One region of the Kitasatospora cystarginea genome, then DNA from elsewhere that is predicted to be linked to it. Evidence: riboswitches for the same ligand, from Rfam matches in the RefSeq annotation. Region 1 holds a riboswitch; each other region holds the start of a gene.
What was found. A riboswitch is a leader RNA that binds a small molecule or an ion and turns the genes downstream of it on or off. The one in region 1 is predicted to bind guanidine.
Positions count from the first base shown of each region.

Region 2: it holds a riboswitch for guanidine, as region 1 does, so the genes downstream of both, ABD369_RS25645 (MBL fold metallo-hydrolase) here and ABD369_RS41485 (CBU_0592 family membrane protein) in region 1, are expected to answer to the same signal.
Region 3: it holds a riboswitch for guanidine, as region 1 does, so the genes downstream of both, ABD369_RS39125 (Ohr family peroxiredoxin) here and ABD369_RS41485 (CBU_0592 family membrane protein) in region 1, are expected to answer to the same signal.

Region 1 is NZ_BAAATR010000089.1:341-9,249, reverse strand. It holds gene ABD369_RS39340 (MarR family winged helix-turn-helix transcriptional regulator) at 1-178, opposite strand, end outside; gene ABD369_RS39335 (SDR family NAD(P)-dependent oxidoreductase) at 277-1,098, shown strand; gene ABD369_RS39330 (DUF6841 family protein) at 1,197-1,616, shown strand; gene ABD369_RS39325 (alpha/beta hydrolase family protein) at 1,833-2,507, opposite strand; gene ABD369_RS39320 (hypothetical protein) at 3,101-3,295, opposite strand; gene ABD369_RS39315 (CAP domain-containing protein) at 3,204-3,740, shown strand; gene ABD369_RS39310 (sigma-70 family RNA polymerase sigma factor) at 3,849-5,408, shown strand; guanidine-III (ykkC-III) riboswitch at 6,282-6,352, shown strand; partial or broken gene ABD369_RS41485 (CBU_0592 family membrane protein) at 6,361-6,573, shown strand; gene ABD369_RS39305 (ACT domain-containing protein) at 6,637-7,029, shown strand; gene ABD369_RS39300 (hypothetical protein) at 7,069-7,953, shown strand; gene ABD369_RS39295 (lipase family protein) at 8,092-8,909, shown strand, end outside.
Region 2 is NZ_BAAATR010000026.1:48,211-59,388, forward strand. It holds gene ABD369_RS25630 (DUF4129 domain-containing protein) at 1-359, opposite strand, end outside; gene ABD369_RS25635 (GNAT family N-acetyltransferase) at 486-1,094, opposite strand; gene ABD369_RS25640 (TetR-like C-terminal domain-containing protein) at 1,210-1,461, shown strand; guanidine-III (ykkC-III) riboswitch at 1,668-1,735, shown strand; gene ABD369_RS25645 (MBL fold metallo-hydrolase) at 1,747-2,640, shown strand; gene ABD369_RS25650 (hypothetical protein) at 2,731-3,060, opposite strand; gene ABD369_RS25655 (hypothetical protein) at 3,277-4,314, opposite strand; gene ABD369_RS25660 (YbhB/YbcL family Raf kinase inhibitor-like protein) at 5,028-5,537, opposite strand; gene ABD369_RS25665 (GOLPH3/VPS74 family protein) at 5,807-6,427, opposite strand; gene ABD369_RS25670 (helix-turn-helix domain-containing protein) at 6,633-7,403, opposite strand; gene ABD369_RS25675 (ArsR/SmtB family transcription factor) at 7,643-8,221, opposite strand; gene ABD369_RS25680 (class I SAM-dependent methyltransferase) at 8,187-8,690, shown strand; gene ABD369_RS25685 (SDR family oxidoreductase) at 8,867-9,571, opposite strand; gene ABD369_RS25690 (MarR family winged helix-turn-helix transcriptional regulator) at 9,816-10,211, shown strand; gene ABD369_RS25695 (hypothetical protein) at 10,369-10,491, shown strand; gene ABD369_RS25700 (UbiA family prenyltransferase) at 10,504-11,178, shown strand, end outside.
Region 3 is NZ_BAAATR010000086.1:815-10,765, forward strand. It holds gene ABD369_RS39120 (YVTN family beta-propeller repeat protein) at 260-1,156, shown strand; guanidine-III (ykkC-III) riboswitch at 1,717-1,779, shown strand; gene ABD369_RS39125 (Ohr family peroxiredoxin) at 1,854-2,306, shown strand; gene ABD369_RS39130 (hypothetical protein) at 2,384-2,788, shown strand; gene ABD369_RS39135 (hypothetical protein) at 2,730-3,134, opposite strand; gene ABD369_RS39140 (hypothetical protein) at 3,095-3,286, opposite strand; gene ABD369_RS39145 (MarR family transcriptional regulator) at 3,536-4,003, opposite strand; partial or broken gene ABD369_RS39150 (transposase) at 4,273-4,491, opposite strand; gene ABD369_RS39155 (hypothetical protein) at 4,643-4,987, shown strand; gene ABD369_RS39160 (MBL fold metallo-hydrolase) at 5,591-6,409, opposite strand; gene ABD369_RS39165 (helix-turn-helix domain-containing protein) at 6,524-7,132, shown strand; partial or broken gene ABD369_RS39170 (IS701 family transposase) at 7,569-8,250, shown strand; partial or broken gene ABD369_RS41480 (IS5/IS1182 family transposase) at 8,257-8,499, opposite strand; gene ABD369_RS39180 (nuclear transport factor 2 family protein) at 8,655-9,032, shown strand; partial or broken gene ABD369_RS39185 (IS630 family transposase) at 9,105-9,344, opposite strand; gene ABD369_RS39190 (hypothetical protein) at 9,469-9,951, opposite strand, start outside.

The DNA of each region.
Region 1 (8,909 bases):
GGCGGTCGGCGATGCGGCGCATCGGGACCGGTTCCTCGGCGGCGAGCAGCGCCTTGGCCTGGAGCGGGGTCAGCTCGTGGGTGGTGGCGGCGGCCTCGGACTCCTGGGCGTAGCGGCGGTTGACGGCTGCGAAGAGGCTGATGACCTCCTCGGTCAGCTCATCCGATGACTTGGGCATGGGGTCGAGTCTACCGATGTGCTTGACAAAGTGAAATATCGTTCTTCATAGTTATGGATGATAGTAGTTATGAGTCATAAGTAAAGGATCTTTGAGCGATGAGCACCAAGACCGTCCTGATCACCGGGACCTCCTCCGGTATCGGCCTGGCCACCGCCGTCGCCGCCGCGCGCAGCGGCTGGCAGGTGATCGCCACCATGCGCGACACCGCCAAGGCGGGCGCGCTGCTCGCGGCGGCGCAGGAGGCCGGGGTGGCCGTCGAGGTCCGCGCGCTGGATGTGACCGACCCGGCCTCGGTCGAGGCATGCCTTGCCGGCCTCGACCGTCTGGACGCGCTGGTCAACAACGCCGGCGCGGGCCACCTCGGCACGCTGGAGCAGGGGAGCGTCGAGGACGTGCGCGCCGTCATGGAGGTCAACTTCTTCGGCGTCCTCAACGTCACCAAGGCCGCCCTGCCGCTGCTGCGGGCGAGCAAGGGCCGCGTGGTGACCGTGACCAGCGTGGGCGGCGTGATCGGCCAGCCCTTCAACGAGGCCTACTGCGCGGCCAAGTTCGCCGTCGAGGGCTTCATGGAGTCCCTCGCCCCGGTCGCGGCCACCACCGGTGTGTCCGTCAGCGTGGTCGAGCCGGGCGCGGTGGCCAGTGAGTTCGTCAGCAACGTGGGTGGCCGTGACACTGCGCTGGAGCAGGCTGGCCCGTACGCGCCCGCGCTGACCGCCTACCTGGCCCGTACCCGCGACGCCTTCGCCGCCGCGCAGACGCCGCAGGGCGCGGCGGAAAGCATCGTCGAACTGCTGGAGGCCCAGCGGCCCGCCTTCCGGGTGCAGACCTCGGATGCCGCGCGCGCGTTCACCGCCGTGAAGCTTAACGACGGCGACGGCTCGGCCGTCCAGGCGCTCACCGGCGCGTGGATCGCCTAGAGAACTCAACGCAAACAGAAACCGCCACCGGGGTCCGGCGCGTTTCACCGCGCCGGCCCAGGCGGCCCGTATCCCACCACACCGAGGAGATGTTCACCTTGTCCCGTACAGACCTGTCGCTCGTCGAGGAGAACGCGAAGCAGTGGTTCGAGCGGTATGCGACGACCTTCATCGAACTCGCGGGTTCCGGCGCGACCGATGCGACCCCGTTGCTGGAGTACTTCGCGGTCCCCCTCACGATGACCACCTCCACCGCCCACCTGACCGTCACCACGACGGAGCAATTGACCGCGGCACTCGGCCAGGAAATCCTGGCACTGTGCGAAGCCGACTACGGCAGCAGCCAGGCGCTCGACCAGATGATCCGCGTGCTCAACGACCGGTCGGCGCTCATCGAGGTGACCTGGGCCCGGTACACCCGGGCGGGTAGCGAGTTCCAGCGCACCCGGGTCCTCTACCTGGTCGCACGGACCGCAGAAGGTTGGCGTATCACCGCCGCGTCGGTCCTCGCCCCCTGACCGGTTCGGCAACATCGAGCTGTGATCTTCTGATCCGGCAAGGCCACGCGCTGGCACTCCTGGCCCGGCTTCACCCCGAGTCCTTCGCGACGGAGAACGAAAGCGAGTCCACGGCCGGCAGGCGGTCAAGCTTCGGTGAGACGGGTCAGGGTGTCCTCTGAAAGGCGATCTTGACCGATTGCCGAGAGATCTTGACGGGCTGACGCAGCCGCTTCGTTAGAGCGCCAGGCCTGCCAGCCAGGTCGTGACTGTCCGGGTGATCAGTGTCAGCGTCTCGGTTGCCGGCAGTGGCGCCGAGGCGGGCGCCGCGAAGACGTGGTCCGCCGCCGGCACGTCGGCCAGGCGCCAGCCGGCTGGCAGGGCGGGGAACTCCTCCGGCCCGCCGTACGGGTCTTTCTCGCCCTGTACGACCAGCGTCGGTAGCCCGCTGCCGAGCAGTTCCGCGGCCCGCGAGTCCTCCGGCTGGCCCGGCGGGTGCAGTGGGAAGGCCATCGCCAGCACGGCCGCCGCGCCGCTCGCCGCGGCGGTCCGGCAGGCCACCCGGGCTCCGGCGCTGCGGCCGCCGACCACCAGCGGTACGCCCTCGGCGGCCAGCCGCTCGGCGACCGGCACCCAGCCCGTGTCCAGCGTCTGCGGCTCGGGCGCTTCCTTCTCGCCGGCCACCTTCCAGGGCTGCTCGACCAGCGCCACGGTGATCCCGTGCGCGGGCAGCGCGGCGGCCAGTGCGGCCAGGTCCGCCGCCTCGATCCCGCGCCCGGTGCCGTGCCCGAGGCCGAGCACGGCGCGGGCCGGGCCGAGCGGCCGGTGCCAGCTGATCCGCGCATCCCCCACCGGCGTGGCCACCAGGGTCTGCTCGACCTCCATCGCGCCGCCCGACCCGCCCCCCGTCATGCCGGCCGCCTTTCCTGTCGTCCCGGTCGCCATCAGGTCGGGTGTACCGCTCTTGTCTGCCACCTGATCATCGTAGATCGCACACCGACCTGCCCCGGAGACCCGGGGTTGCGACTGCGGTCCGCTCCTTGTCGCCCTGGCCGGGTGGGTCACCGCGGATCTGTCGGCGGAGCGGGGTCCCGGTGGACGGACCAGCAGGTGGGGCTGGGGTGCGAGAACTGCTTTTCGGATTTTGTTATCGGGGTCCGGTTCGTCGGTCTCCTGGGGGTCGGCGTGAACGACGCGTCGGCGGGGAGCGAAGGCGGATCCATGAGTAGTGAGTTCGAGACCGTGGTGATCGATGCGGTGGTGTCCGAGTCGGATGCTGCGGGCGGTGGCGGGTCGGGGGTGTCGCGGCACGGGCGGGGGTGTGGTCGGCGGCGGGCTGTGGGGCGGCCGCGTCGGCTGGCGGCGGTTGCGGGGGTTGTGGGGTTGGTTGCGGTCACGGGTGGGGTGCTCGCTGCTGCGGCGTCTTCGGGGGGTGGGTCTGCTTCGCCGTCCGCCGCGGCCGGGGTGTTGTCGCCGGGGGACGGTGTCGTGTCCGTTTCCTCGGTTCAGCCGACCGGTTCGCCGAGTTGGGCGGTCACTGCGACCGCGACGGCGAGTGGTGCGGCGACCCCGTCGGCGAGTGGCGCGGCGATCCCGCCGGCGAGTGGCATGCCGACCGGTACGTCGAGCGGTACGCCTACCGTTCGGAAGACCCAGGCGAGGCCGGCGAGCAGTGCCCCGGCGATTCCGGCGGGCCGCAAGCCCACTGGGTCCGTCACGCACAGTGCGCCGGTCGCGGGGACACCGGCGACCGGTACCGCTGCCCGGTTCGCCCAGCAGATCGTCGACGCGGTCAACGCCGAACGTGCCAAGGCCGGCTGCAAGCCGCTCACCGTGAACGCGAAGCTGCAGGCCGTGGCGCAGGAGCACTCCGACGACATGGCCGCGCGTAACTACTACGAGCACGACACCCCGGAAGGCGTCGACCCCGGCACCCGGATAACCAACGCCGGGTACGGCTGGCAGAACTGGGGCGAGAACATCTACCAGAGCCCGAAAGACCCCGCCACGGCCATGGACGGCTGGATGAACAGCCCCGCACACCGCGACAACATCCTGGACTGCGTCTTCACCCAGACCGGCGTCGGCGTGAACCTCAGCGCCAACGGGCCCTGGTGGACCGAGGACTTCGCCCGTCCCCAGTGAACGGACGGTGAGCCCACCGCCGGCTCGATTCCTGTTATTTTCCCCCTCCCGCCGGGGTCTCACACGGCGCGGGAGGAACGATCATCCAGGTGAGGACGTCGGACGTTGATGAACAGTGAAAGCGGCAGCGAGACGGTCACCGCGGCGCAGGCAGGGGACGCGGCGGCCCGGGAACGGTTGATAGCCGACCACCTGCCGCTGGTCTACAACGTCGTCGGCCGCGCGCTGGACGGCCATGCGGATGTGGACGACGTGGTGCAGGAGACCATGCTCCGCGTCGTCAACTCCCTGGACGCGCTGCGCGAGCCGTCCTCCTTCCGGTCCTGGCTGGTGGCGGTGGCGATGAACGAGGTCCGTCGACGCTGGACGGCCCGGAAGGCGGCACCCGTGCCGGGTCTGCAGGAGCTGACGCAGGTCGTCGATCCGGCCGCCGACTTCGTGGACCTGACCATCCTGCGACTCGGCCTGACCGGCCAGCGCAAGGAGGTCGCCGAGGCCACCCGCTGGCTGGACGAGCGCGAGCGCGACCTGCTCTCCCTCTGGTGGCTGGAGACCGGCGGCGAGCTCACGCGGGCCGAACTGGCGGCGGCCCTCGGCCTCACACCGCAGCACACCGCCGTACGCGTCCAGCGGATGAAGGAACAACTGGAGATCGGCCGCCAGGTGGTGCGAGCACTCGCCGCCGACCCGCCGTGCGCCGAACTCTCGGCGCACACCACGGCCTGGGACGGGAAGCCAGCCGTTCTGTGGCGCAAACGCATCGCCAGGCACATCCGCAACTGCCCGCACTGCGCCGGGCACCAGCACACTCTGGTACCGGTCGAGGGACTCCTCGCCGGCCTCCCGCTGCTGCTCCCGCCACCGCACCTGGCCGCCTCACAGCACCTGGCCGCGTTCGCCACCACGGCCGCACAGCCGGCACCCTCCCGCACGGCGCCCGCGCCGACACGGTCGCCCGCCCCGACACGCAGGCTCCACCCGCGCGATGGGCGAGCGGTCAGGGCGGCCAAGGCAGCCACGGGAGTCGCGGCCGCCTTGACCGTCCTCGCCGGAGTGCAGATCCTCCGACCCGACCCGGACCACGCCGCGTCCGCCCCGTCGGTCTCGGTCACACTCGCACCCCCGGCGCCAGCCCCCACCACGCCGTCTCCCATACCATCGGCCACCGAGTCCCCGTCCCCGCCGCCCGCCACCACCGCTTCACCGCCGCCCGCCACCACCGCTTCACCGCCGCCCGCCACCACCGCTTCTCCGGAGGCCGCCACCACCCCGTCCGCGCCTCGCAAGACCCTCGAACAGCAACTCGTCGACCTGATCAACCTCCAACGGACGAAGAACGGCTGCAGGCCGCTGCGCGTCAACCGGCGCCTGCACGCGGCCGCGCAGGGGCATTCCGACGACATGGCCGCCGCCGGCTACTTCGACCACGTCGACCCGCGCGGCGAGCACGCCGACGACCGCATGACCGCTGCCGGCTACCAGTGGAGTGCGTGGGCCGAGAACCTCGACCGGGACACGAGCTCGCCGAACACGGTGCTGAAGGACTGGTCGGACGGCGCGATCCACCAGCAGAACATGCTCGACTGCCAGTACACCGACGCCGGTGTCGGCACCGCCCCCAACACGGACGGCCTGCTCTGGACCCTCGACCTGGGCAGCCCCGGCTGACAGCCCTGCCAGTCCGCTACTCGCGTGCCACTCGCAGCAGGTGTGTGGCAGGCCCCGGAGGTCGGGGTGCCGGTGCTGATGGTGGAGGTCGACCGCGCCACGATGGCGCCGGCCCGGGTGGCGGCGAAGTTCACCGCCTACCGCGGGCTGTTCCGCGTGAAGGTCCGGGACAACGACCCGGCCCTCACTGACGAGGAGCCGGCCGACCGGACGGTGCACTGGTGGCGTCGCGCCCCGGGCACACCCGCGCCGGGTACCCGCCGGTCGCCCTGGCCGTCACCGACGCCGGACCGGTCGGTCTGGCCAACCGGCAGCAGGCCGTCGCGGACCTGTCCGCCGACTGCTGGGGCGGCAGTTGGTGGACCGTCACGCGGCACGACAACGACGACGGCTTGCGCGAGTACGACGACGCCGTGCCCATCGTCGCCACCACCCTGGAGTTCCTGGCCGAGCACGGCCCGCTCGGCCCCATCTGGTGGCGCTACGGCCGCCCCCCGGCGGGCGGGGAGGGCCGGGCCGCCAGCTCTCACCGTTCTGCCGCGGTCCCGATCCCGCAGTTCCACTCGGGCGCCTCGCAGCCTGTCTGCGCGGGGCAGGAAGGGCTCCCGTCACCGCCCCGGCGGGCGGTTACCGCTGTGCCGGGGTCTGGCCTGGGCGCAGCGGTGACAGGTCCTCAGGGCTCCTGCAGGGCCCCGGCCCGGACGACTGGGGGCTGGTACCTCGGCGCTGTCCCGGCATGGTTCGCCGGGCCTCGGAACTCGTGGGCTGGGATCGGGTGGGACCCCGCCGGGTGGCCGTGTGTTGTGTGGTTGTCGGTCCTGGTCGCTGCCATCCGGTTGCGTCCGGGTTGCGCCGTCTGGGCTACAGTGAGCGGCGGTGACGCCGTTTTGGCGTCGCCCCGGACGAGAGCGTTGCCGTACCCGGTCCAGCAAAGACGGCTCGCAGCGCACTCATGCATCGCATCGATCTCGTCGAAATCACCGGTTCCCTCCTCATCCTCGTCGCCTTCGTCGCCGGTCAGGCGCGGCTCCTGCGCGGGGACTCGCGCACCGCCCTGTCGCTGAACCTCGTCGGCTCGGCGACCCTCGCGGTGATCGCACTGCGCCAGGGGTCCTGGGGCTTCCTGTTGCTGGAGGGCACCTGGGCCCTTGTGTCCGCCGTTTCCCTGACCGCCGTGCGCCCGCGCTCGGCGGATCGTTCCGAACACCACACTCCCGAGGAGACCCCCGTGGCAGGAGAGAAAGACCTTCGCAAGCTGCTCGCCGGAATGAGTCCGCAGCTCAATGCGGGCGAGTACGTGTTCACGGTCGCCCCCGACGGCCGCATTCCCGCCGGCGTCCGTCCTGTCGTCACCGTTGCCGAGGAGGAGGGCCTGACCCTCGTCCTGCCGAAACAGGATGCCGACCGGGCAGGCCTGGCCTACGACTACGTCGCTGGCTGGATCACCTTGCGCGTGCATTCCGCGCTGGAGGCGGTCGGCCTCACAGCGGTCTTCGCCGAGGCCCTGGCCCAGGTCGGACTCAGCTGCAACGTCGTCGCCGGCTTCCACCACGACCACCTGTTCGTTCCCTACGCCGACGCACCCCAGGCCCTGGCCGCCCTGAAACAGCTCACCCACTGACGGACACGGCACGCCCCCCGGGCCGCCCCGCGCACGGAGATGCGCGGGGCCGCCCCGGGGCGCCGACCGCTCTGCCGCGCCGCACCCGGACGGCTGGAGCTGGCCCTGTACAGCAGCCGGCCCGCGCCCGTGGACCGGGACCTGGGCCGCGGCTGGACCGAGAAGGACGTCGACGGCCTGGACGGATGGGTGGCCCTGGTCGGCGGCCGGATCGTCCTCGGAGCCCAGCCGGGCACCCTCCCGGAGCCCATCGTCCACGCCGAGGCGTGGCAGGCCGGCGCGATGCTGCACGCAGCCCTCGCCCAGCACCCGGGCCACCCCGACCGCGCCCCGGACGAGGACGACGACCAGGAGCACGGGCTGCTCGGCGACGTCCCTCACCGGGTCCGCCGCCGGGCGGCCGGGATGACCCTGGAGAACCTCCAGCAGGCCCTGCACCGGGCCCGGGACGACGAGCGCACCGCCGACCGGTACGCCGGAGACGAGACCGCCTACGCCACCGCGGCCGCCATCCGCGCCGAGTGGCAGCGCGTACGCGACCACACCGCCCAGACCCGCGCCGAGCGCTACGACCCCGACCACGACACCGCCCTCCAGCACGCGCTGCGCGCCGAACGCCACCGCCAGGACGTCGCCGAATGCGCCCGCGAGGCCGCCCACCAGGCCCGACAGAGGTCCGACGCCACCCACCGCCGCCTCGCCGGCACCGCCGCCCAGCCCCTCTACACCGCCCTGGAGCGCGCCGGCCTCTACACGCTGACCAACGACGACCACCAGGCCGTCCGCGACCTCACCCACCACCTCGCCCCCGCCACGCTGCGCCAGGTCATGAGCTGGCTGGAGCGCACCCGCACCGCGGCCGCCGCGTTGCGCGGTGCCGGGCAAGCCCCGGCCCGGCCCGTCGTGCGGCGTAGCCGGTTCTGACCAGCCGCCTGCGGCATCGACGACGTTCCCGGTGCCGCGCCGCTTCCAGACGGGTGATGGCCCGGTGCCGCGGGCCATATTCGTTCGTATGCGGGGCTATGTTGCTGGGCGACCCGCACCGGCTTCTGGAGGACACCGATGACCATCCCGGCCCTGGACCACTCGACGACCCGCTACTCCCTGGCGCACGCTTACTGGATGGCCCAGGCGGCCGGGCTGGCCATGCAGGACCCGGATGACATCGAGGCCCAGGCCCGTGTGTGGGGCTTCGACGAGGTGCGCAACTTCCAATCCCCGCACCGGATGCCGTTCCCGATCGAGGACACCCAGGCCTACACCATGGCCAGCGACCGCATGATCGTCACCGGGTTCCGCGGCACCGAGGTCTTGAAGATCTACGACTGGCTGACCGACGTCGACACCCCGCCCGTTCCTGGCCCGGACGACAAGGGCTTCGTCCACTACGGCTTCAACCAGGCCCTGCGGGCCGTCTACCCCCAGATCCGCGACACCGTCCAGGAACTGCGCACCAACGGGCAGAGCGTCTGGTTCACCGGCCACAGCCTCGGCGGCGCCCTGGCCATGCTGGCCGGTGCCCACTTCTACTTCGAGGAACCGCGCCAACTGCCCGACGGGGTCTACACCTACGGCCAGCCCCGCACCTGTGAGCGTCTGCTCGCCGGCCTGCACAACACCGCCTTCAAGAACCGCTGCTACCGCTTCGTCAACAACAACGACATCGTCCCCCACCTCCCGCCCGAGCCGTTCTTCACGCACGTCGACACCCTGCGCTACTTCGACGCCGACGGAAAGCTCCACGAGACCATGCCGCTCATCGCCGGGCTGAAGGACCAGGTCAAGGGCTACCGCCAGGACATGTTCGCCCCGGAGACAGACGGCATCAACGACCACCACATGCGCAACTACCTGGCCGCGTTCGAGAAGAACCTCGCCTG
Region 2 (11,178 bases), on a different contig from region 1:
CGCTCGGCGGGCGGAGCCGGGAGCCACATCAGTGTGATCGGTACGATGACCGCCGCGAGCGGGAGGAGCACCGTCCCGGCCGAGGCCAGGCGCCACGCCACCGGGCTCGCGGTGTCCGTCCCGCGGGTGGACGTCCGGTGGTGGACTGTCAGCACACCACCGCCGACCGCGCAACCCAGGGACAGCAGCAGGACTGTCGCCCGGTGCCCGGCGAGCGGCCCCGGCCCGGGCGCGGGCCCCTGACCGGAAGCGGATTGCAGTGCCAGTGCTGCCAGCACCAGCGCACCCGTGACCAGCGCCGCCACCACCAGCCGTGGCCATGCCCACCGAGCCGGTATTCGGCCCGTACCTGTGCTCATGCCGCTCTGTTCCCCCGTTGTGCCGGCACGGCACTCACCACCGAACCGGTCGTCAAGGGGAGTCTCGCACAACGATCGAATATCTGTCAGCGCCCGAGCGATCCTGACTGACTGGACATCACATAACTACGAGCGGCCGGGCATACGGACCGGGAGGACGGGGGCCACGGGTTCGACAGAATGTCGAGTATCGCCGTCGTTCAGCAGCACATACATCAGCATGTCGCACCACTCGTCCCCCACCTGCCGCCACCCTCGCAGCAGCCCCTCGCGTCGGAACCCCGCGCGCTCGGCGGTGCGCACGGAAGCCGTGTTCCACGGCTCCACATACAGCTCGAGCCGAGGGATCCGCAGTTCGCGGAGGGCCCAGCAGGTCACTGCGCCGAGCGCGGCCGCGGCAGCACCCTGACCACGCGCCGACTTGACGACCCAGTAGCCCAACGACGCACGGCCCTGCGCCGAGTCCTTGAGCATCAGCCCCACGTAGCCGACCGGCCGACCGTGCGAGTTCACGATGACGAACGGATATGCGGTCCTCGCGGTCACGCGGCCCCACTGCCGTTCGACGAACGCGACACCTGCCGGCTCGGAGTAGGGCGAGGGCACAGTGGTGATCAAGGGGATGTAATCGTCCTCCGACGCCTCCCGGACGAGCCGAAGGTCCGAAAGGTGCCACGGCCGAAGCGTGAACCCTCCATCAACGGTGAGTTCAGGCATGTCAGGCGGCAGTTCCATCCGCCCATCGTGCCGTGGTGCAAGACCGGTTGCACTCGGATTTCGCACAGGGAACCGCGCCCCGCTCCGGCCGCTCGGGTTGACCGGGCGGACGACCTCGCGGCGGTCGCCGGCGATGTTCCTCCTCGACACCGGCCTCCCGTTCGCCGACGCGGCTACACCGGCCCCGCTGCGCGAGGCGTTCGACACACTGCTGGACACGCTCGGCAACCTCGCGGGAGACGCCGAACCGGCGCTGTTCGTCGAGGTCTTCTGGTCGGCCCTGCACGGCCTGGTCTCGCTCACCAGCTCGGGCCGGCTTCCCCGGCGGGAGGCGTCGCGGCGGCTCGAGGTCCTGGTGGACCGGTTCGCGGGAACGGGACACTGACGGGCGGTCACCGCTGCGGAAGGGCCGATCGGTGAACCCGGCTCGCCCAACACCGGCTCGGCCACTTGCGCCCGCCCGGCAGCGCGTAGCACACCGCACTCGCGTACGAGAGTACGGCGATGTGGCCGGCGGGACCAAGTCCTCTACCGTGGCGGCGAGTCCAGGTCGTGCCGATCGCAGTCGGCACTCGCCGTGGTACCGTCCCCGCGGAGGCTCAACAGCGCCTGCCCCGGACGAGATGTGCGCCGTACCCGGCCTGCCAAGACGACGCACTGAGGAGACGTCGTGGACGCGGGCACGTTCTGGGTCGATCTCGCCGGCACGGCTCCCGAGCCCCGTGCGCTGGACGTCCGGTGGATCCACGGGTCGCCGTCAGCCAAACACAACACCGACCCGGACATCCAGGTCCACGCCTACGACCGGCACACGTACATCCTGCGGCAGAACATGGCGGTCGACTACGAGGCGCCGTTCCTGTTCCTGCTGTTCGGGAACGCCCAAGCGGTCCTGATCGACACCGGAGCCACCGCTTCCGCGGAGTTCTTCCCCTTGCGCCGGGTGATCGATGAACTCGTCGACGGGTGGCTCGCCCGGCACCCACGGGAGCGGTACCACCTGCTGGTCCTGCACACCCACCCGCACGGCGACCACATCGCGGGTGACCCCCAGTTCAGCGACCGCCCCGACACCACGGTGGTGGGAGCGGACCTGGCCACCACCCGGAAGTACTTCGGGTTCGACGAGGACCCTGACGCCGTGGCACAAGTCGACTTGGGTGGACGGGTGTTGGAGTGCCTGGCCACCCCGGGTCACCACGAGGCTGCGGTCACGTTCTACGACCCGTGGACCGGATTCCTGCTCACTGGCGACACGGTCTACCCGGGCCGGCTCTACATCCAGGACTGGCCCGCCTTCGCCCGCAGCATCGACCGGCTGATCGAGTTCTCCGACCGCCGGCCGGTCACTCACGTGCTGGGCTGCCACATCGAGATGACCAGGCAGCCGGGTGTGGACTACCCGATCCGCACCACCTTCCAGCCCGACGAGCCCCCGCTTCAGCTGACCACCGGCCACCTGCACGACATCCGCGCGGCGATCCGGGAGGTCGGCGACGATCGGCCCAGCCGACGCGCCTTCCCCGACTTCGTCCTCTGCCCCTCCGACCCGCCGCGCGACTGACCGGGACTTCCTGCGGGCCACCGCGCGGGTCCAGGGCCCGACGCCTCGTGAGGCGGTGGCGCCCCAGGACGGCATACCGGCAGACCGGTCTCAGGACGGGTGGCGCCGGTCCTCCACCGTCCAGCCGTCTCCGAGCTCACGGCGCAGGGTCTCCAGCGCGCCGTCCGCCTGCCGGTCGAACTGCTCGCGCTGCTCCTCGGACCACGGAGACGGACCCCCGGGGTCGTCCCAGTCGAGAGACGACTGATACCACTCGCAGAGGCCCTCCAGTCGGATCCGGGTGTCAGGAGTGATCGGGAGGAGGTCCAGCTCGCAGGGCGAGCCGTACGGGCCGTCAAGGTCGGGAGCGCCGGACGGACCTGGCCACAACGGGGTGTGCGGCACGCCGCATTCGAAGAAGAACCGCAGATGGTAGGGCATGCTGCACTCTCTCACGACAGCATGCCGAGGCTGAGCCCGGTCGGCCGCCCGGCCGTCTCGGTCTCGGGGACACTGCGGCAACACGGGCCTCGGGCGGGCAGCGGGCGAAGGCCTCCACACACACCGACGTGCCGGGATCCGTCGGGAAGACGGGCCGGCAGGCTCAACGCGCTCACCGCGTACGGCATCCCCGGGACTCGGTCGACAGCGAGAAGCTCAGCGACCGCACCGGCGGCACGGCCGGCGAGTGGCACGGTGGTACGAGAGCGCGGCAGCGCCAAGCCCCAGGCCCCACAGCCAGTACGCGGGCATCGCCACCCACAGGAAGGACAGCGGCAGGGCACCCGGATGCGGCTTCGGATGCATCGTGTCGCCGACCAACTGCCCGATACCGACCCCGAAGTAGACCAGAAGCCCGGCCGAGATACCGGACGCCGGTGCCAGCACGAGCCATCGGGGTACACGATGCCGGGCGACCAGCGGCACCCAGCGTGGGAGCACCCGGCCCCAGCGATGGACCAGGGACAGCGGGAGTACCGTCCCCACCAGCAGGAAGCCCGCTTCGAACACGGCCAGCGACACCGCTTCCGCCGACGTCAGCTTCCCCGGGGCGCCCCAGCCCAGACCGTACTGCGCGGCGATCCGAAGGCAGCAGGCCGCGACCGCGCCGTAGGCCGCCCACCAGGCCCAACGCGGCGGAACCGCCGACGGGTTGGGGATCGAGGGCTCCCCGGTTCGGCCGCACTGCGGGCAGCCACCCCACAGACGGCGCCGGTGCGAGAGCGCGGCAACCGACAGCAGGACGGCCACCGTGAGGCACGCCGCCCTGCTCAGCGCGCCCGGCAGGTCGTGCGGGATGTGCAGACCGGGGATCAGCCGACCGATCACGTCCAGGAGCAGCAGCGGGCAGGACACCAGCAGCGCGGCGCTCACCGCACAGGCCGCCACCACCAGCGGTCGGCGCGGCCGGGTCGCCATCCGCAGCAGCCCTGCGATCACGGCGGCCGCAGCGCACAGCACGACGACACCCCACCGGGGAAGGACCAGCAGGTCCGTACCGAAACGCCCGAAGGACGGCGCACCATTGAGCAACCAGTGGGCCTGCCACAGTCCGTAGCAGATCGCCGCCGCCGGCGCGGCGGCCGCGGCCCACCGAAGTCGGCCCGGAAGGACTGCCGGACCGTGCTCTGCGGCAAGTGGCCCCGGTGCTGCCACGAAGCCGTCCAGCCTGCGTTCCCGTTCGTCTTCAGCCATGGCACCAACTCTGAAGTCGTGGATCCCGCAGGGGCATCGACGGCACGGAGGATGCCCGTCCCCCACGCGAGGGACGGGGTGACGGCCGCACGGAGGATGTCCGCGACCGGTCCGCCGGCCGCTGGATCGTGGCCGTTCAATGATCCCCCTTCCCTCGCGGTTGTGCTTCGACGTCCGCGACGGGGACGTCGCCTGCCTCTCCCCGTTCGTACGGCATCACGTCTACCTGCCCGGCCGTCACTCGGTCCAACTCCCCGATCTTCCCGGAGGGTTTCGCGCGATCGTGTCGGGCAGCATCGCCGATCTGGAGCCAGCAGCCCTGGGCACCTCAGCCTGCTCATTGACATCGAGGTGGGTGGCCGTTCGGTCGATGCGGCCGCCGTGCCTGGAAACGCCTCCGCCGATCAACAGCGGCTCCAGCGCTCGGACCTGAGGCGCGAATGGCCTCCGACCTGAGACGATGGGACTTCCCGCGGTTCGAGGTCCATGATCGAGAGAACATCCGCAAGATGCGATCTTGTCATGCGGCCGCGACGGTCCGCGCGGCAGAGATTCGGACACCACCGGACGTCGACGCGCAGTCCAAGCCAGTGCTTGGGTCGTTCCCAGCAAACCTCGGCGCGCGACCCGGGCAGTGACCAGGCCGCCCGACAGCGCCCGCCCCGCACCCTTCCCGGACGGACCCGGCGCCGCGCCTGCCGTCTGGCCGGACGTCAGTGGCGCGTGTACGGCGCCACCAGCGCGGCCGAGGCGAACGCCCGGCGTTCGATCTCCTTGAGCGTCTGGGCCGGTGGCGTACTGCTGTCAGAGGAGGACGGCACCGGTTCGCGCAGTGCGTACAGGGTCAGCCGGTATCTGTGGGTGGTACCAGGGGGTGGGCAGGGCCCGGTGTAGGTGGTCTCGCCGAAGTCGTTGAGGGCCTCCCGGGCCCCCGGGACGAGGCGGTGGGCGGTGATCCCACGGGTGCCGGCCGGGATCCCGAGCTGCAACCAGTGGATCTTCTGCACGTCCAGGTCGACCATGGTGAGGGCGAGTTCGGCCGTCCCGGCCGGCACGTTGGCGAACTCCAGACCTGGCGAGTAGTCCTTCGGATCGTCGCAGGTCATGAGCGGGATGAACGCACCGGACTGGTCGAAGCCCTGCCCCCGGGTGAGGGTGAACGGGCCGGTGGAGGCAGCGGCCGTCAGCGTGGTCGCCGCGGTGGATGCCCGTGCGTCAGGCACGGGTCCGGACGCGCTGGAGGCGCAGGCAGCACACCCCAGCAGTACCCCCGCAACCACGGCACACGCTCGGATTCGGCTCCCTCGAACTCGCACGGAACCACTCTAGGTGCCCACTCCAGGACGATCGGTCATCGACGCCCCTGTGCGCTGACGAGAGCCATCAACGACAGTCGCCGGCGAGAGCCGTCGCAGGATGCCGCTCATCATCTCGGCCGCCGACCGTCACGGGCTTGAACGCCCACATCGATCGGCACCACCAACGCCCATCGTCAGCCGCCTCGCCAGATGTTGTCGAAGGCCGCCTTCTCAATGGATCGCCGCTGCCGTACGGCCTCCAGCTCCACCAACGCGCCATTGACCTCGGCGAGCACGTTCTCCACCGCGTCGTCCTCCACCGCGCCGCCGGCCACACTCGGCGCGTCTCCGATCCCCTTGTCAGGGATCCCCACGGCCGCCCCCAGGGCGGCGAGCACTGGCTCGTTCGTGGCCCAGCGGTCCCCCGCCAGACGGCGGTCAAGCGAATCCACCAGCACCGGCGGACCGGTCCGCAGAGGTATCCAGTGCCAATGTTGCCGCGTGAGTTGCCCCTCCACCTCGAAGGCGTCCAGGTAGGCCGCAGCCAGGCCACGGCCTCTGCGCCACAGCCAGTCGCCGATCGACTCGTACGGCGATTCCCGGACGAGCGACGCCGCGGCCTGGTCCAGCAGGCGATCGGTGATGGCCGTCCGGTGGCCGGGCACGACCTGATCGCCGTCCAGCGTGGCGGCCCCGACAGCCAGGAGGTCGATCAACTCGGCTCCCGCCAGCGCAAGCGACAGCTCGCTTCGCTCCACAGGGCGACTGGACTCCACCTCCATGGCAGTGATCATCAAGTCCCGGGATGTGGTCATGGCAGGCTCCACGTCACTGGCACCGGCAAGCGGTGCGGCGTCGGCTCGTCCGGCACCCGCATGATGCCCGACTGCAAGGTCACCTGCCGCGATCGGTAAATGCAGGGGCGAGTGGCTTCGCGTGCCGGGCGGCACTCGGACCACCGACGAGTACTCCCACGTACGAGCCTAAGTGGTCGGCTCCGGAAGTCCTTCGGGGGGGTGATCAGGCTGGCTGGGCGGCGGAGGATTCTTCCTGGTGATCGGTGGTGTGCCGGTCGAGTCTGGCCAGCAGATCGTCCAGGTCGGAGGTGGTGAACCTCCACTGGAACGGCTGTGCCGTGGCGTTGTAGCGGTCTTCGAGGTCTCGGAGCCGGTCCTTGACCTGGGTCAGGCTGGTGAAGTCGTTTGTCTTCTTGTCCGCGCCGATGACGTATTCGTCCGCGCCGATCGGCTCGCCGTCGCAGCTGCGGGCGTAGAGGTCCAGGACGCGGGCCGCTTTGGGGTGGAAGTCGGGGTCGGTGATGAAGATCCAGGAACGGTGCTGCCAGGGTTTGATCGCGTCCTGGTCGAGCCAGCGGCGCACGGTGGAGGCCGACACCGACGCGGCGATGCCCCGCGACATCGCCGCGCGGGCCAGTTCCGGGCACGACCAGCGCGACAGCGGCGCGCCGGTCTCGGCGGGAAGCCGGCAGGCCAACGCTTTGACCTGCACGGCCTGCAGGGGTGTGAAGACGGGGGGCCGGCCAGTGCGCTGACGGTCGAGCGGGCCGCGCAGACCCAGGTCGGCGAACCGGCCTCGCCATATGCGCACCGTGACGACGTGCACTCCCGCCTCGACGGCAATACGCGCGTTGGACCTGCTCCGAGCCGCCAGGAGCACGATCCGCGCCCGCACCCGGTCCCGGTGCTCGGTCCTGTGACCGTAGGCGGCCTTCTTCCGTCGATGCCGCTCGGCGGCGGTCAGGACTATCGGGCGCGCGGTGGCAACAGGCAAGGCAGGCAGGCCGATCGGCAGAAGTAGATCAGGGCAGCCACAGCCTGCCGCAGCCGCTGGCCCTCTAAGGAGCGAGGACGGCCGAGCGCTCGTCGTCCAGGGGCCGGGCCACCGGGTCGCGGGCTGATGGCGGCCTGGTCTGCGGCCTGTTCACGCCGGCGCCGCGCTTCGGTTCGATCGGCTCGGCCCGGTCCCCCTGCCCCGGCCGAGGGCCGGTCCGGGGCTGGAGCAGGGTGCGATCAGGTGGCCAGCCGATCCCCGAGTTCGCTGCGTAGGTACAGAACCGTGTGTCCGTGGCGAGCCCGGGTGACCAGCCCGGCGCGATGCAGGACGCCCAGGTGCTGACTGACGGTGCCGGGGCTGAGCCCGAGGCGGCCGGCCAGGTCGGAAGTGCCGCACGGCTCGGCGAGGTGGGCGAGGATGCGGGCGCGCGTACGGCCCAGGAGGTCCGCCAGGGCGGGCGGCGGGGCGGTGGTACCGGCGTGCCACACGGTGGCGCGGCCACGGGCCGGGTACCAGATCCTGGGCGGCAGGGTCGGATCGACGAGCGTGACGGCGTGGTCGCAGAACAGGGACGGCGTGAAGGTCACTCCGCGGCCCTCCACGGCGATGTCGTGGTGTTCACCGGGCCACGCGTCCATGACCAGAGCGCCGTCCTGCCACCCCAAGCCCGCATCGATACCGCGGAACAGCGCCGCGGCACCGTCATCGGTCAACTGTCGGGCGCGGTACAGGATGTCGGCGCGCAGCACGGCCTGTATGCGTGGCCAGTGCGGAGCGATCATGCCGTTCGCGGAGGGCTCCTTCGACGCGGCCATGGCAATCATGACCGTCCACCACTGGCCCGACCTGCGGCGCGGGCTCAGCGAGTTGCGCCGAGTCGCCCGCAGGCAGGTCGTCTTCACCTGGGACCCGGTCCACCGGCCGCAGTTGTGGCTACTCGAGGAGTACCTGCCGGAGATCCGCGAGCTGGAGCACGCCCGGTTCACCCCGCTGCCCGAGGTCGCCGACGCGCTCGATGCGCACACCGTGCTGCCCTTTCCCATCCCGCACGACTTCACCGACGGCTTCCAGATCGCCTACTGGCGCCGCCCCGAGTTCTACCTCGACCCGGTCGTCCGGCAGGCCAGCTCCACCTTCGCGCAACTGCCGCCCTCCGTCGTGGAGCCGGCCATCGCCCGGCTACGCGCCGATCTCGACTCCGGCGCCTGGCATCGCCGCCACGCCGACCTGCTTGGCCGGCAAAGCGTGGACTACGGGTACCGGCTGCTCATCGCAGATGGGTAACCGACCGTTAAGGAGAGACAACTCGCCCCTGCGACGACGGCATGCCGGTTCCGCCGCCGGTACCGCGCCGGAGGATCCGCCCTCCTCCGCAGGTCTTCCCAGGCCATCAACGTCCGCGTCACGGCGAAGCCGAGGGAAGCGGTCGGTGCCGGCACCGAAACCGCCCGCCCGCCCGCTCACCAGGGCAGTGGCCGCCCGTCGCGGAAGAACCCTCCGGAGGGCCCGGAGTCGGGGAGGACGGCCGCCCAGACCACACTTGCGGCACCCCGCTCGACGGGACCACCGCCCGGTCCGCCCATGTCGGTGGCGACCCAGCCCGGGCAGACGGAGTTGACCAGGACGCCGTCCGGGCGCAGTTCGGCGGCGAGTTTGCGGGTGAGGGCGTTGAGTGCGGCCTTGGAGATCCCGTAGGCGGGTGTCCCGCCGGACATCTCGGCCAGCGAGCCGGATTCGCTGGAGACGTTGACGATGCGGGGGTGGGCGGAGCGCCGCAGCAGCGGGAGGAAGGCCTCGACGGCTCGCCATGCCCCGAAGAGGTTGGTCTCCAGCGTGCGCCGCGCTTCGTCCAGGTCGACGTCGACGGTGCGCGCCTCGGTGTCGTAGTTGATGGCCGCGTTGTTGACCAGTACGTCGAGGCGGCCGAACTCCGCTTCGACGGAGGCCGCCAGGCGGTGGACGAGGTCGGGATCGGTGACATCCAACCGGCGCGGCAGGACGGTGCCCGGCAGGCCGGAGATGCGGTCGGCGGCCGTCTGCGCGTCCTCGATGCGGCGTGCGCACAGCAGCACCGTGTGGCCGAGATCGGCGAGTTGCCGCGCGGTCTCCTGTCCGATTCCGCGGTTGGCGCCGGTGACCAGCGAGATCGGTGCGAGAGGATCCATTGTCCATTCCTTCTGATCGGTGGCCCGGTCGGTGGTTCAGGCGGTGGTTCAGTCGGCAGGTCAGCCCGCTACGCTGAGGACGCTCTTGCCGTGGATGGCGCCCTCACGCAGCCGCCGGACTGCGGCCTCCAGTCTGTCAGGGCCGGGCTGACCATGACGCAGTACACCGTGCTGCTGACCCTCTCCCGTGAGGGCGGCATGTCCGCCGCCCAGACGGCGCGCCTGCGGGGTGACCCAGCAGAGCATGGCCAGCGTCCTGACCAACCTGGAGGCCAAGGGGCTCATCCGGCGCGAGCCGTCCCCGGTACACGCCAAGGTGCAGATCGCCTCGCCGACCGATGAGGGGCAGGCGGCGCTGGACCGCGCCTACCAGGAGGTGATCATCCTGGAGCGCTCGCTCACCGCCGCATTCACACCCGCCGAGCGCGCCTCCCTCGGTGAGCTCCTGGAACGTACGACGGCCGTCCTCGTCGAGCAGACGCCCGGAACTCACACCCGCCGAACAGGCCCCGGTACGGCAGGCGATCGAGACCCGACCGCCGATCCCGTCATGCCCTCCGATCGCTCTCCCGCCGAGCTGTCCCCCGCCGAGCGCTGCTCCACCGGTCGGCGGAGGACCGCTCGGCAGGGTGACGCCTGAGTACAAGTACTCAGGCGCCGGGACGACTTCGCGTGGAGACTGGCGGACGGCTCGTCAAGATTCAGCAGAAGAGGAAGAGTTAGTGGGAGCTCTGTGGTCACCGCCCGACCAACCACACCGGTCCACACCGCGCAGGTCCGCATCCGGGAAGCGGCCGATGTCGTGCCTGGAGATGATCGGCTGCGCGCTCGCAGTCGTCCTGGCGCTCGGTGGGCTGCTGGTCCTCGGGGTGCTGGTGCTGCTCTGGACCGGCTCGATCCGGTTGTTTCCGAACAAGTGATGAGGGTGACGGATGACCTCCCGACCGACAGCTGCCCGTATCCGTGTGCTGATCGCACTCAGCCGCCCAGCCGTTGCTCTGCTCTTCACCCTCTACGCCGCACTCGGCCTCGCCCAAGCCGGCCACGCGGAGGACCGGCTGCTGCTGGCCGAGTGCCTCGTACCGGTCATGGCCTTCCTCCTCTGCTCGGTCTGTGTCAACGACCTCTCCGACCAGGCCATCGACCGGGTCAACCTTCCCGGTGACCGGAGCCGGCCACTGGTCACCGCCGCCGCCGGAAGCCGGGATCTCGTCGTCATGGCCGTGGTGTCCGCCGCGGTCGCACTCGGGGCGGCCTTCGTGCTCGGGCCCCGGCCCGGGCTGCTGATACTCGCGGCCCTCGCGGTGAGCGCCGGGTACTCGCTGCGCCCGGTCCGCCTCGCCGACCGGGGAGCCGTCGCGGCCCTGGTGCTTCCGGCCTGCTACGTCGCACTGCCGTACCTGCTCGCCCTCACCGCCACCCGCACCGCCCTCCAGGCGCGCGATCTGCTGATGCTCCTCGGGCTCTACACGGGCTTCATCGGCCGGATCCTACTCAAGGACTTCCGCGATGTGCGCGGAGACACCCTTTTCGGCAAGCGGACCTTCCTGGTCAGGCACGGACGACGCGCGACCTGCCTCTTCAGCGCCTGTTGCTGGACGGTGGGC
Region 3 (9,951 bases), on a different contig from region 1:
TCGCGGGCCCGGTGCGGCGTCAGAGCACGCGGCTGGGGGCACGGGTGGTGGCCGCGGTGGCGGGGCCGGCCGTGGCGGTCGCGTCTGTTCGTCATGGCACGGGCCGTTCCGGCCCCCGGGACCTGCGTCGCCACATCCTTGGGTTCTTCGAGCGAGAGGTATGGCGATGATCAGTTGTGGGAAACGACGACTGCCTGGCCCAGCGGGGCACGATGCAGGCGCTTGTCGGGCCCCGCGGTGGGCGGCACGGGCACGCGCCATGGCGGCGGGGCTGGTGCTGCTGGGGGCCGGGGCGCTGCCGGTGACGGCGGCCTCCCCGGCTCGGGCCGCGACATCCGGGACCTTCGCTTATATCGCCAACGCCGCCTCGAACACCGTATCGGTGATCAATCTGGCCACCGACACCGTGACCGCCACCATCCCCGTCGGCAGCAACCCCGAAGGGGTGGCGGTCAGCCCGGACGACACCACCGCCTACGTCACCAACATCGCCTCGAACACCGTGTCGGTGATCGACACGGCCACCGACACCGTCACCACCACCATCCCCGTCGGCACCAACCCCGACCAGGTGGCGGTCAGCCCGGACGGCACCAGCGCCTACGTCACCAACGCCGGCTCGAACACCGTGTCCGTGATCAACACCGCCACCAACACCGTCACCACCACCATCCCCGTCGGCACCAACCCCGAAGGGGTGGCGTTCACCCCGGACGGCACCACCGCCTACGTCACCAACGGCCTCGCGAACACCGTGTCCGTGATCAACACCGCCACCAACACCGTCACCACCACCATCCCCGTCGGCCTGTCGCCGTTCGCGGTGGAGTTCAGCCCGGGTGGTATCCGCGCCTACGTCACCAACACCAACTCGAGCAACGTGTCGGTGATCAACACGGCCACCGACACCGTCACCACCACCCTCTCCTCTGGCACCGCTCCCCGCGGGGTGGCCACGGCCAGGGTCCCGGTGGTGGCCACCGCCACCTGCCCCACCGGCCACGTGATCACCGGCGGCGGATACCAGCAAAGCGGCGGCGCCGTCCCACCCATCCAGGTCACCAGCCGACCCGTCGGCAACACCTGGCAAGTCCTCGCCGACAACCAGAACACCAACTACACCACCGTCACCCCCTACGCCGTCTGCGCCCCATAACCCACCCGGCTCCCGCAGCCGCCGTGCCAGCTGCGGGGCCACGGGGGCCACGGGGGCCACGGGGGCCACGGGGGCCACGGGGGCCACGGGGGCCACGGGGGCCACGGGGGCCACGGAGACACAACCACAACGGGCTTGATTCACTTTGACGGACACCCCTGGTCAGGGGCTTCGGCCCCGGTAAGGATGATGTCCATCATGGAGAGCATGGGGACACCCACCCCGGCCACCAGGGGCGCCGACGGGCGCAACACCACTCACAATCACCACCTCCAGGAGGACCACCCAGCCAACCGGGGGCGGCGGCGCGGCGAGGTGGGCAGGGGCGCAGCCCCTGCCCGAGCAGGACCCGGACCTGGCCGCCCACGACCGGGCGCGGCGGGGCCACCACGAGCACGCGGACAGCCGGCGGACAAAGGCCGGGTCCCACCCAGGCCCTACCGCTCATGCTCAACCCGACGATTCCCTCGGTGATGTCCCGGCGTCGGCGCTCCATGAGCCCGACCCGCACTGCGCTGCCTGGCCGGCTACGTTGCCTCGGCGAGGAGTGGGTATTCTGACCGGCGGCTGAGCTTCGGCCCCGGACGAGACGCGCCGTACCCGGTTATGCACGACGACGCCCCGTTGCCGCCTTGACGGCACTGGATGGCCCTTTCCGAGGTGGAGGGGGCTGGCGTCTCGCGGAGGGTAGTCCGGCATGACCGTTCCACTGACCAGGACTTTGTACACGGCCACTGCGAATGCTGTCGGCGGCCGGAACGGCACCGTCGCCACCGATGACGGGCATCTCGCGGCGCGACTGGCACCGCCGCGCAAGAGAGTGCCGGAGGCCACCGATCCCGAGCAGTTGTTCGCCGCCGGATTCGCGGCCTGCTTCGGGTCCGCGTTGGCCGAGGTAACGGGTGACAGCGGCCTGGACACGACGGCTGCTCGGGTCACCTGCCAGGTTGAGCTGGGGACGACCGCCACACCCGCCGGATACGGTCTGGCTGTGACACTGTCGGTCGCGGTACCGGGTTGGAAGGCCGATGACCTGCTTCCCTACCTGCACCGGGCCGACGCCGTCTGCCCCTACTCCCAGGCCGTGCGTGGCAACATCCCGCTGTCGATCGTGGCGCTCGATGCGGGCGGGGCCGGGGGCGACATCTGATGGAGCCGACACCGAACCGGTCCGGAACCGCGACCGCCTCGTTCGCCTGCGCCCAGAGCCGATCGGCTGCGACAGTCGTGCGCCCCCCTACGCGCGGCGGGTGGCGCCGGCTCGGCATCAGCCGCGACGGCGGCCCGCTGATCGACGAGGGCGAGGCCGTGTGGCTGCAGATCGGGGACCAGTACGCCGGATTCGCCGGCACCACGTCCTTTGACGGCGCGCAGGTCCGATTCCACCACGAGGTGGGTGAGCCTGGGGAGGACCTGGGCGCCTTGCGCTGGGACGGGGAGAACCTGGTCGAGTCCGGATCCAATCCGGACGGCAGTACGTTCCTGGAGATCTGGACACCGCTGCGCGGCTGTGAGGGCGAGGCCGGTTCCTGGCGCGCGGAGGGCTGCCAAGTGGTGCGAGTGGGAAGGCACGTCATCCATGTCGACGGCGAGGCGGGAACCTACCTGGTGGTCGGGTTGCCCAGGGCCTGAAGCCGGAGCCGGGGATCCGGTAGCGGCCCGAAACCGTGCCCGGACACGACAGTTGGAGGCCGGCCCGGTTCGCGGCGGCTTTCTCCTGGCGTTCCTCGTGCTCGTGGTAGCAGCGGCCGCCGGGGCCGCGGGTCCACTGGCCATGGAGCCCGTACTCGTAGGTGCTCTCCTGCTCGGGGACCTGGCCGCAGTCGGCACAGGCCAGGGTCGGCATCACCTCGCGGTGGTCCTGGCGGGCCTTCTTCTCGCAGGCCTTCTGGCGCAGGTCGTAGGCGGCGCGGTTGCCCGGGTTGTCCAGCGCCTCGATCAGGAAGTGCCGGCCGGGGCGGCCGAAGCGCCACCACACCGGCCCGAGGGGCCGTGCTCGGCCAGGAGTTCCAGGGTGGTCGCGAGGATGGGCACGGCGTCGTCGTACTCGTGCCAGCCGTCTCCGTCGTTGTCGTCCCGGTGCACGGTGTACCGCTGCCCGCGCCAGCACTCCGCGGACAGGTCGGCCACCGCCTGCTGCCGGTTGGCCAGGGCGACCGGTCCGGCGTCAAGGCGACCGGTCCGGCGTCGGTGACGACCAAGGCGACCGGCGGGTACCCGGTGCAGGTGTGGCCGGGCCAGGTACGGCGCCGCCAGTACACCGTCCGGTCGGTCCGCTCCTGGTCGGCAAGGGCCGGGTCGTTGTCGCGGACCTTCACACGGCCAGGACGTGCTCGGAGTAGCTGGCGCCTTGCCGTCGTACTCGAGGTGCGGTGCGCGTCAGGCGATGGTCCCGCCCGCGTTGCGGATCAGCTGCTGGAGCACCTTGACCGTGGTGATGTAGTCGGCGTCGTCGATGCCTTCGTGAAGGGCGGCGCGGATGGCGGGTGCGTTGCGTGCGAGGTCGACGCGGGCCTGCTCCCCTTCCTCGGTGAGCAAGAGCCGCTCTTCGGCGTCCCGGGCCAGCCAGCCTCGCTCCAGGAGCACCTCGGATTCGGCCGCCAGGTCGTCCTCGGCCCGGATGTAGGAGGCCATGGCGGCGCGCAGCTCGGTCAGGGTCATCCCCTGGCCGTCGGGTGAGATGTCGTTCGCCGAGAGGTTGCGGAGCAACCAGAACTGGGGCTGGGTGTAGCCCTTCTCGGCTTGCCGGGCCCGGATGTAGGAGATGAGCGCCTCGTAGGCGACACCGGTCCAGTACGCCGCGGGTCGTCCGGCGAGTTGGGCATCGGAGATCTGCTCGGTCGTCACAGGGCTCCCCCTGCTTGTCGCTCTGCTTCAACGCCCGCGCTGCGCGGGCGGTGAGGAGACCGTACGACTTGAAGTGCGCTTGAAATCAAGGGCGGAGCTCTCCTGCGGGTCATCCGCACGAAGACCACGTTGCTGAAGACGGCCGCCCGGCCAACGCTGCCCGGCAGGCGGGTGAGGTGGGTGGCCGACGTCGACTTGTGGATCGCTCGTCCGCGACAGGGCCGCGGCCTCGACGCGACCGACGGCCTCGCCCTGTGCGTGCCCTGGAGCCGCTTGAGCGCACCGTACAGGGCACCGTGGCCACGACGGTGCTCGGACGCGAGCGCCGGGTCCACCAGTGTCTTCACTGGGCCCTCGGTGCACAGCAGCGCGTCGGTCAGCTCGAGCAGCGCATCCCTCCGACCGGTCAGACAGGTGTAGAAGTCCGCTCGGAAGCGTGACAGTTCCGCGAACGGATCGCGCTGGACAGCTTGCTGCAGCACACTCATCACCAGGGCCTTCGTGTTGATTCCCTTACCTCGTCGGAGAGTTCAGGATCATGCCTAGGCCGCTCCACCGTCCGAGGAATCCCTGGACGGGTGACATCATGGATCGATCACTCGTGCGATATCTCTCGCGGAGTGCCGCGATACTGCTGCCATGAATCACACATCCCACCCGGTGGTCCGGCAGGCACCCTTTCCGTTCCCAGGGGAGCGGTTCCCGCGCGATCTCGGCGCTGTGGTGCAGCGGACCGTCGCGGAGGGGCGCATGCCGGCACTCGTCGTCATCCATGACAGTGAGGGCGACTGGCTGATCGGGGACGGCGTGAACGATCCGAACCTCCCCGATGCCAGTGGCGTGTACTGCATCGCCTGCATGACGGAGGACGATCCCTCCATCTCCGAGACAGCCAGCCTGCAACCGGGCTTCGCTGCCTATCGAGATGGGCCCGGGCTGCCCTGGACCATCGAGCCGTTCAGCTACGGAGGCGACGAAGGTTAAACGTCAAGGTCAAGGTTAGAAGCTGTTTCAGATCTCCTCCGCGGCGACGTTCCGTGACGTCCGATCGAGGGTGCGGAGGCAACGGGCCGGAGCGCCGTGGCGTTCGGGCGGCTGAGTACCGAAATTCCTTGTCAGCGACTCCGGCGAGGCTGAGTGGGTTTGCCGGGTCGTCCGGCCGCCCCCTGCGCGATGACGTGGCCGGGCGGGCGGCGCCCCGTAGGCACCGTCATCGCGGGCCCCGGCCGCACCCCGCTGTCCCCAGCTCTGGGGCACCGACGGCGGGCGAGCACGATCGCTCCGGCACCTGCGACGAGGAGCAGCGCGCCGGCGCCGATAAGGAGGGCGGTCTGCGCGCCGTCGGCCCCGAGGCGGCGAGGCTGCCGCCTCGGGCGTGCCGTGCGGGCCGACCGCTGGTGCTGGGGCGGGCGGCCGGGCCGGGGCTGGCCGAGGAAACGGGGTCTGCGGTCGGGCCCGGCCCGGGTCGTCCGGTGCACGGTGAGCCTCACTGTCGCGGTGGCGCTGCCGCCGTAGGAGTCGCCTGCGGCGTAGGTGAAGGAGTCCGTGCCGGAGTACGCGAGCACGCCCCGGAGCCGACAGGCTCGATCAGCCGATCGGTGGTGCGAGGTATTCCAGCGCATAACCGTCGCCGGAGGGGGTTACGCGGGCGATGCCGGGTGAGTCGAGGTGGGCGCCAGCTACGAAGTGGTGTGGTTGGGTCAGTTGTTCGAGGAGGGCCGCTCGCGCGGCGCTGGCCTGGGACTGGTTGCCGTCGAGCTCCCAGGACACGTTCGGCTGATCGAATTGGAGCGTGGGAACGTGAACGGTGTCGCCCCAGGCGAGAAGGTGGCCGGTGCCGCTCCTGACGTGGTAAACGGTGTGACCGGGTGTGTGGCCCGGTGTCGGGATCGCGGTGGTCCAGTCGTTGATCGCGACCTTCTCCGACACGGGTACGACGCGGTCGCGGATCGGCTCGAGCCGCCCCGTGAACACCGAGGTGTCGCCCGCGCCGATCCACACGCGCTCGAGTTTGGTGAACGCCTCTGAACCGTCCGGCGCGATGAGTCCGCTCACGTGGTCTTCGTGCTTGTGGGTGATGGCCACATCGGTGACATGCGCGCGGTCGATTCCCGCTTCGTCGAGCGCGTCGTAGATCAATCCCATGGTGGGGTCGTGCCAGGCGTTGGACGCGCCGGTGTCGATGAGAACCGACCGCGTGCCGTCGGTGACGAAGAAGGCGTTGACCGACAGCCGCAAGTTGTCGCCGGCCAGCGGGACGGCGGCCGGCAGCTCGTCGAGCGTGCGCCCATCCTCGCCGCGGAGCCGTGTCGGCGGCATGTCGATGTACCCGTCTCGCAACGAGATCACCTGCAGATCGCCGAATTCGAACGTGGCATGGTGGCGGCCACTTGAGATCAAACGCATGGAGCCCCTCCGTCGTGTCGGGCGCACATCGTACGTCTCCTAAAGGAGATCAGATCTTCTTTAGGAGAAACCCTACACTGTGGGCAGCGAGGTACCCATCGATCGAGGAGCACGGTGGTCGAGCAAGACGGAAACGCGGCCGAATCCCAGCACGGTGACGACCTGGCTGGCGCGTTCGGCGGTAACGTGCGGCGACGCCGCGAGGAGGCGGGCCTGACGCTGGAGCAGTTGTCCACCCAGTCGTCGGTCAGTCGGGCGATGCTGTCCAAGGTCGAACGCGGCGAGAAGAGCCCGACGATCGGCGTCGCGTCCAGGATCGCCCACGCGCTCGATGTCTCGCTCTCGGACCTGATCGGTGCGCCGGCTGCTGCCGCGTCCGGTGTGGCCATCGTCATGCGCAAGAACGATCGCCCCGCTTTCCGTGACCCGGAAACCGGCTTCGAGCGGCACATCGTGTCAGCGGCCCCGGGCGCGGGACGAGCCGAGATGGTCGTCCACTACCTCCCCCCGCAGGTCTCTACCGGGCTGCTGCCCGCGTATCCGCCAGGTACGGAGAAACAACTCGTGGTGCTCGAAGGCACCCTCACCGTCGCGATCGGCGGGATCAGCGAGACCCTGAACACAGGTGACTCCCTGTTCTTCCAAGCCGACGCGGACCACGGCTTCGCCAACCGAACGAACGCTCCCTGCGAATACATCATGGTCATCTCGCGCAGAACCTGATCAGCCGCCTGACGCTGTCGGGGAACTTGGAGAACGTCAGATTCACCAGTCCCCGATCTGCCCACGCAGGGTTCGTCCGGCCCGGGTGGCCACGCCCCGGCCGGTGGCGGCCGGGTGCAGCCAGTAGCCGATCTCGCGGCCAGCCAACAAGCGCCGACGATCGCGCCGTTCAGCACGATCACGTAGGTGAACTCCTCACCACTCGCCCAGCGCTTCGCGCGGCGGGCCAGGAAATCGGTGGTCTTGGCCAGGCTGTGCTCAGCGACCCAGGCCATCCACGGGCGCAGGTGCTCCAACGACTCTTCAATGACCCGCAGGAGTTCCGGAAGGTCTGTCTCGCTGTTGAAGCGGCGCAGCGTCAGGTCGTCCAGCTCGATCACCTGCTGCCCAGGTCACGACCAGCTGGTCGGCGCATCGGGGCACGAAACGATGCCGGAAGAGATGCACGCGGTCGGCCGGGGTCCAGCGCCAGTACACGGGGACTGCGGGGCGGACGGAGAACTCCCAGATCGGCACGTTCCTGGCCTACGCCTCGGCGAAGGGCCGCGCGCTGATCGACCGGGAGCTGTACCTGCCGGCCTTCGTGGACGGACGACCGCGAGCGCTGCCGGGCGGCCGGCGTGCCCGATGACGTGCCGTTCGCGACGAAGAACGAGCACTTCCGCTGGATGCTGCAGCGTGCGATCGACGCGGGGGTGCCGTTCGCGTGGGTGACCGCGGACGAGGCTTACGGGCAGGTCAAGCACCTGCGGGTCTGGCTGGAGCAACGCGGCATCGGGTATGTGCTGGCCACCAGGGTCAACGACACCGTGATCACGACACGGTGGCGTGAGGTCCGGGTCGACGAGCTGGTCGCCACGCTGCCGCGACAGGCCTGGAAGCGCCTGTCCGGCGGCAAGGGCTCCCACGGCGAGCGGGTCTACGACTGGGCCCGGGTGGCGATCCGACCGGTGTGGGAGGACGGCGTCGGGCACTGGGTCCTGGCCCGCCGCTCGGTCAGCGACCCGACCGAGCTCGCCCACTACGTGTGCTACGGACCCGTAGCCACCCGGCTGAAAGACCTGGTCAAGGTCGCCGCGGCGAGGTGGGCGGTCGAAGAGTCGTTCCAGGTCGCGAGGATCGGTCTCGCCTGCAACGGCGTCCGGGCGGGTGCGGGGCCGCCTGACCGGGGCGCGGACCTTGATCCGCTCGACCACCGGGATGAAGCGGGGGCTGTCGGCGGCCTGGCCAGGCGTGAGGACGAACGACAGTGGCCGGCAGCGGCGCTCGGCCGACAGGTGGGTCTTGGTGGTCAGCCCACCGCGCGAGCGCCCCAGCTCGGCCGCCCGGAGCCGGGTCCTGCGGCGTCGGCGGACGCGGCGGCGCTCCTCCCGTGCCGGGTCGTCGATGGGGGCGACCGTCTCCGCTAACGGGGTGTTTTGCCCCTTTCGCGAAGTCCCCTTGCTGTGATCGGGATGGTCCACCGTGATCGGAAGGCGGCTCGCGGGACGAGCGCACGCGCAACGGCTGGTATTACTGGGGCATGCAGGAAGAGACGGCACGCTCCGCGATCGACACGTTCATCTCCGCGTTTAACGCCTCGGACGACAGCTATGTGACTGCCCTGCTCTCCCAGGCCCTGACCTCAGACGTGGTCTTCTGGGGGCCGTTGGGTCGCAGCGAAGGGATCGCGGCGGTCGAGCGGTTCGTGCTGGACATCCGGCGCCACCCGGCGGGGACCGGCACGATGGCGCGCTGCTCAGCGGTGGACATGCCTGACGAGTGGGCCCGGTACCGGTGGGTCTTCACCACGCCGGATGGAGGCCCCCGCCTGGCGGGAACGGACGTCGTCCATCTGCGGCGGAGCCTCATCGACCAGGTCATCGTCTTTGCGGGGGAGATCGAACCGCCCGCCTCCTGAGTCGTCCTTCCGTCGCTGTCCTTCTCGTGAACTTGTCCCTTTCGGCACCCCGAGGCTGCGGTTCGCGGTCGGTCAGGCTGCGGCGTTGAGGAGGCGTCCGCCCCAGCGGATGCCCTTCTCGCTGCGGATGCGGGCGCGTTCCTTGCGTTGGGCGGCAAGTACGTCGGGGTGGCGGGCGTTGGCGTTGCGCCAGCGCAGGTAGCGGTGCAGTGCCTGGGTTTGCGTGGGGTGGCTGCGGTGGTGGGAGTTGGCCAGGGTGAACTGCCGCAGCGGGCCGAAGTGGGCCTCGATCGGGTTGGCCCAGGATGCGTAGGCGTCAGGAGTCGCGTCAGGAACTGCATCAGGAGTCCGAGCCGGGGCCACCGCCGCCCTACGGGCCGCACCGAGCTATTCCCCTGGTGGCAGCCGTCTACGGGCTCTGCTGGGCCACTAAAAACTAGGAGGTTTCGCCGCCTGTCTCCTCGAAGTCGCCGATCATGGTCGGGTCGTCGGCCGAGGTCGACTCGGGCCAGGGGGCGGCGCCCGTCACACCCAGGTCGGCGCGCATCGCCTCTCGGGTGGCGCGGATCAGGGGCCAGAGCGCGTGTTGCCCCTCGGCGGCCGATCGCAGCGTCTCGCCGGGCCGGGGGTTCCCCTGTTCGATGCGTTTGATCTGCCCGTACACGCGGGTCAGTGCGTCGTTCAGTTTGTTGGCCGGACCGATCACGGTGTCGGGGGCGGTCATCAGGGTCTCGGACCAGCGGTCCCGGTGGGCGTCCTTCGCCCGTTCCAGCGTCTGGACGTCCTCGTCCCCGGGCGCGCGGTCCCGCATGACGTACAGGTGGCGGCTCAGCGCCGTGGCGAACTGTCGGGCGTCCCGGTGGAGTTCGGTGTAGCACCGCCGCCGCAGTTCGCGGTTCTCGCGGCGTTCCTGGATGGC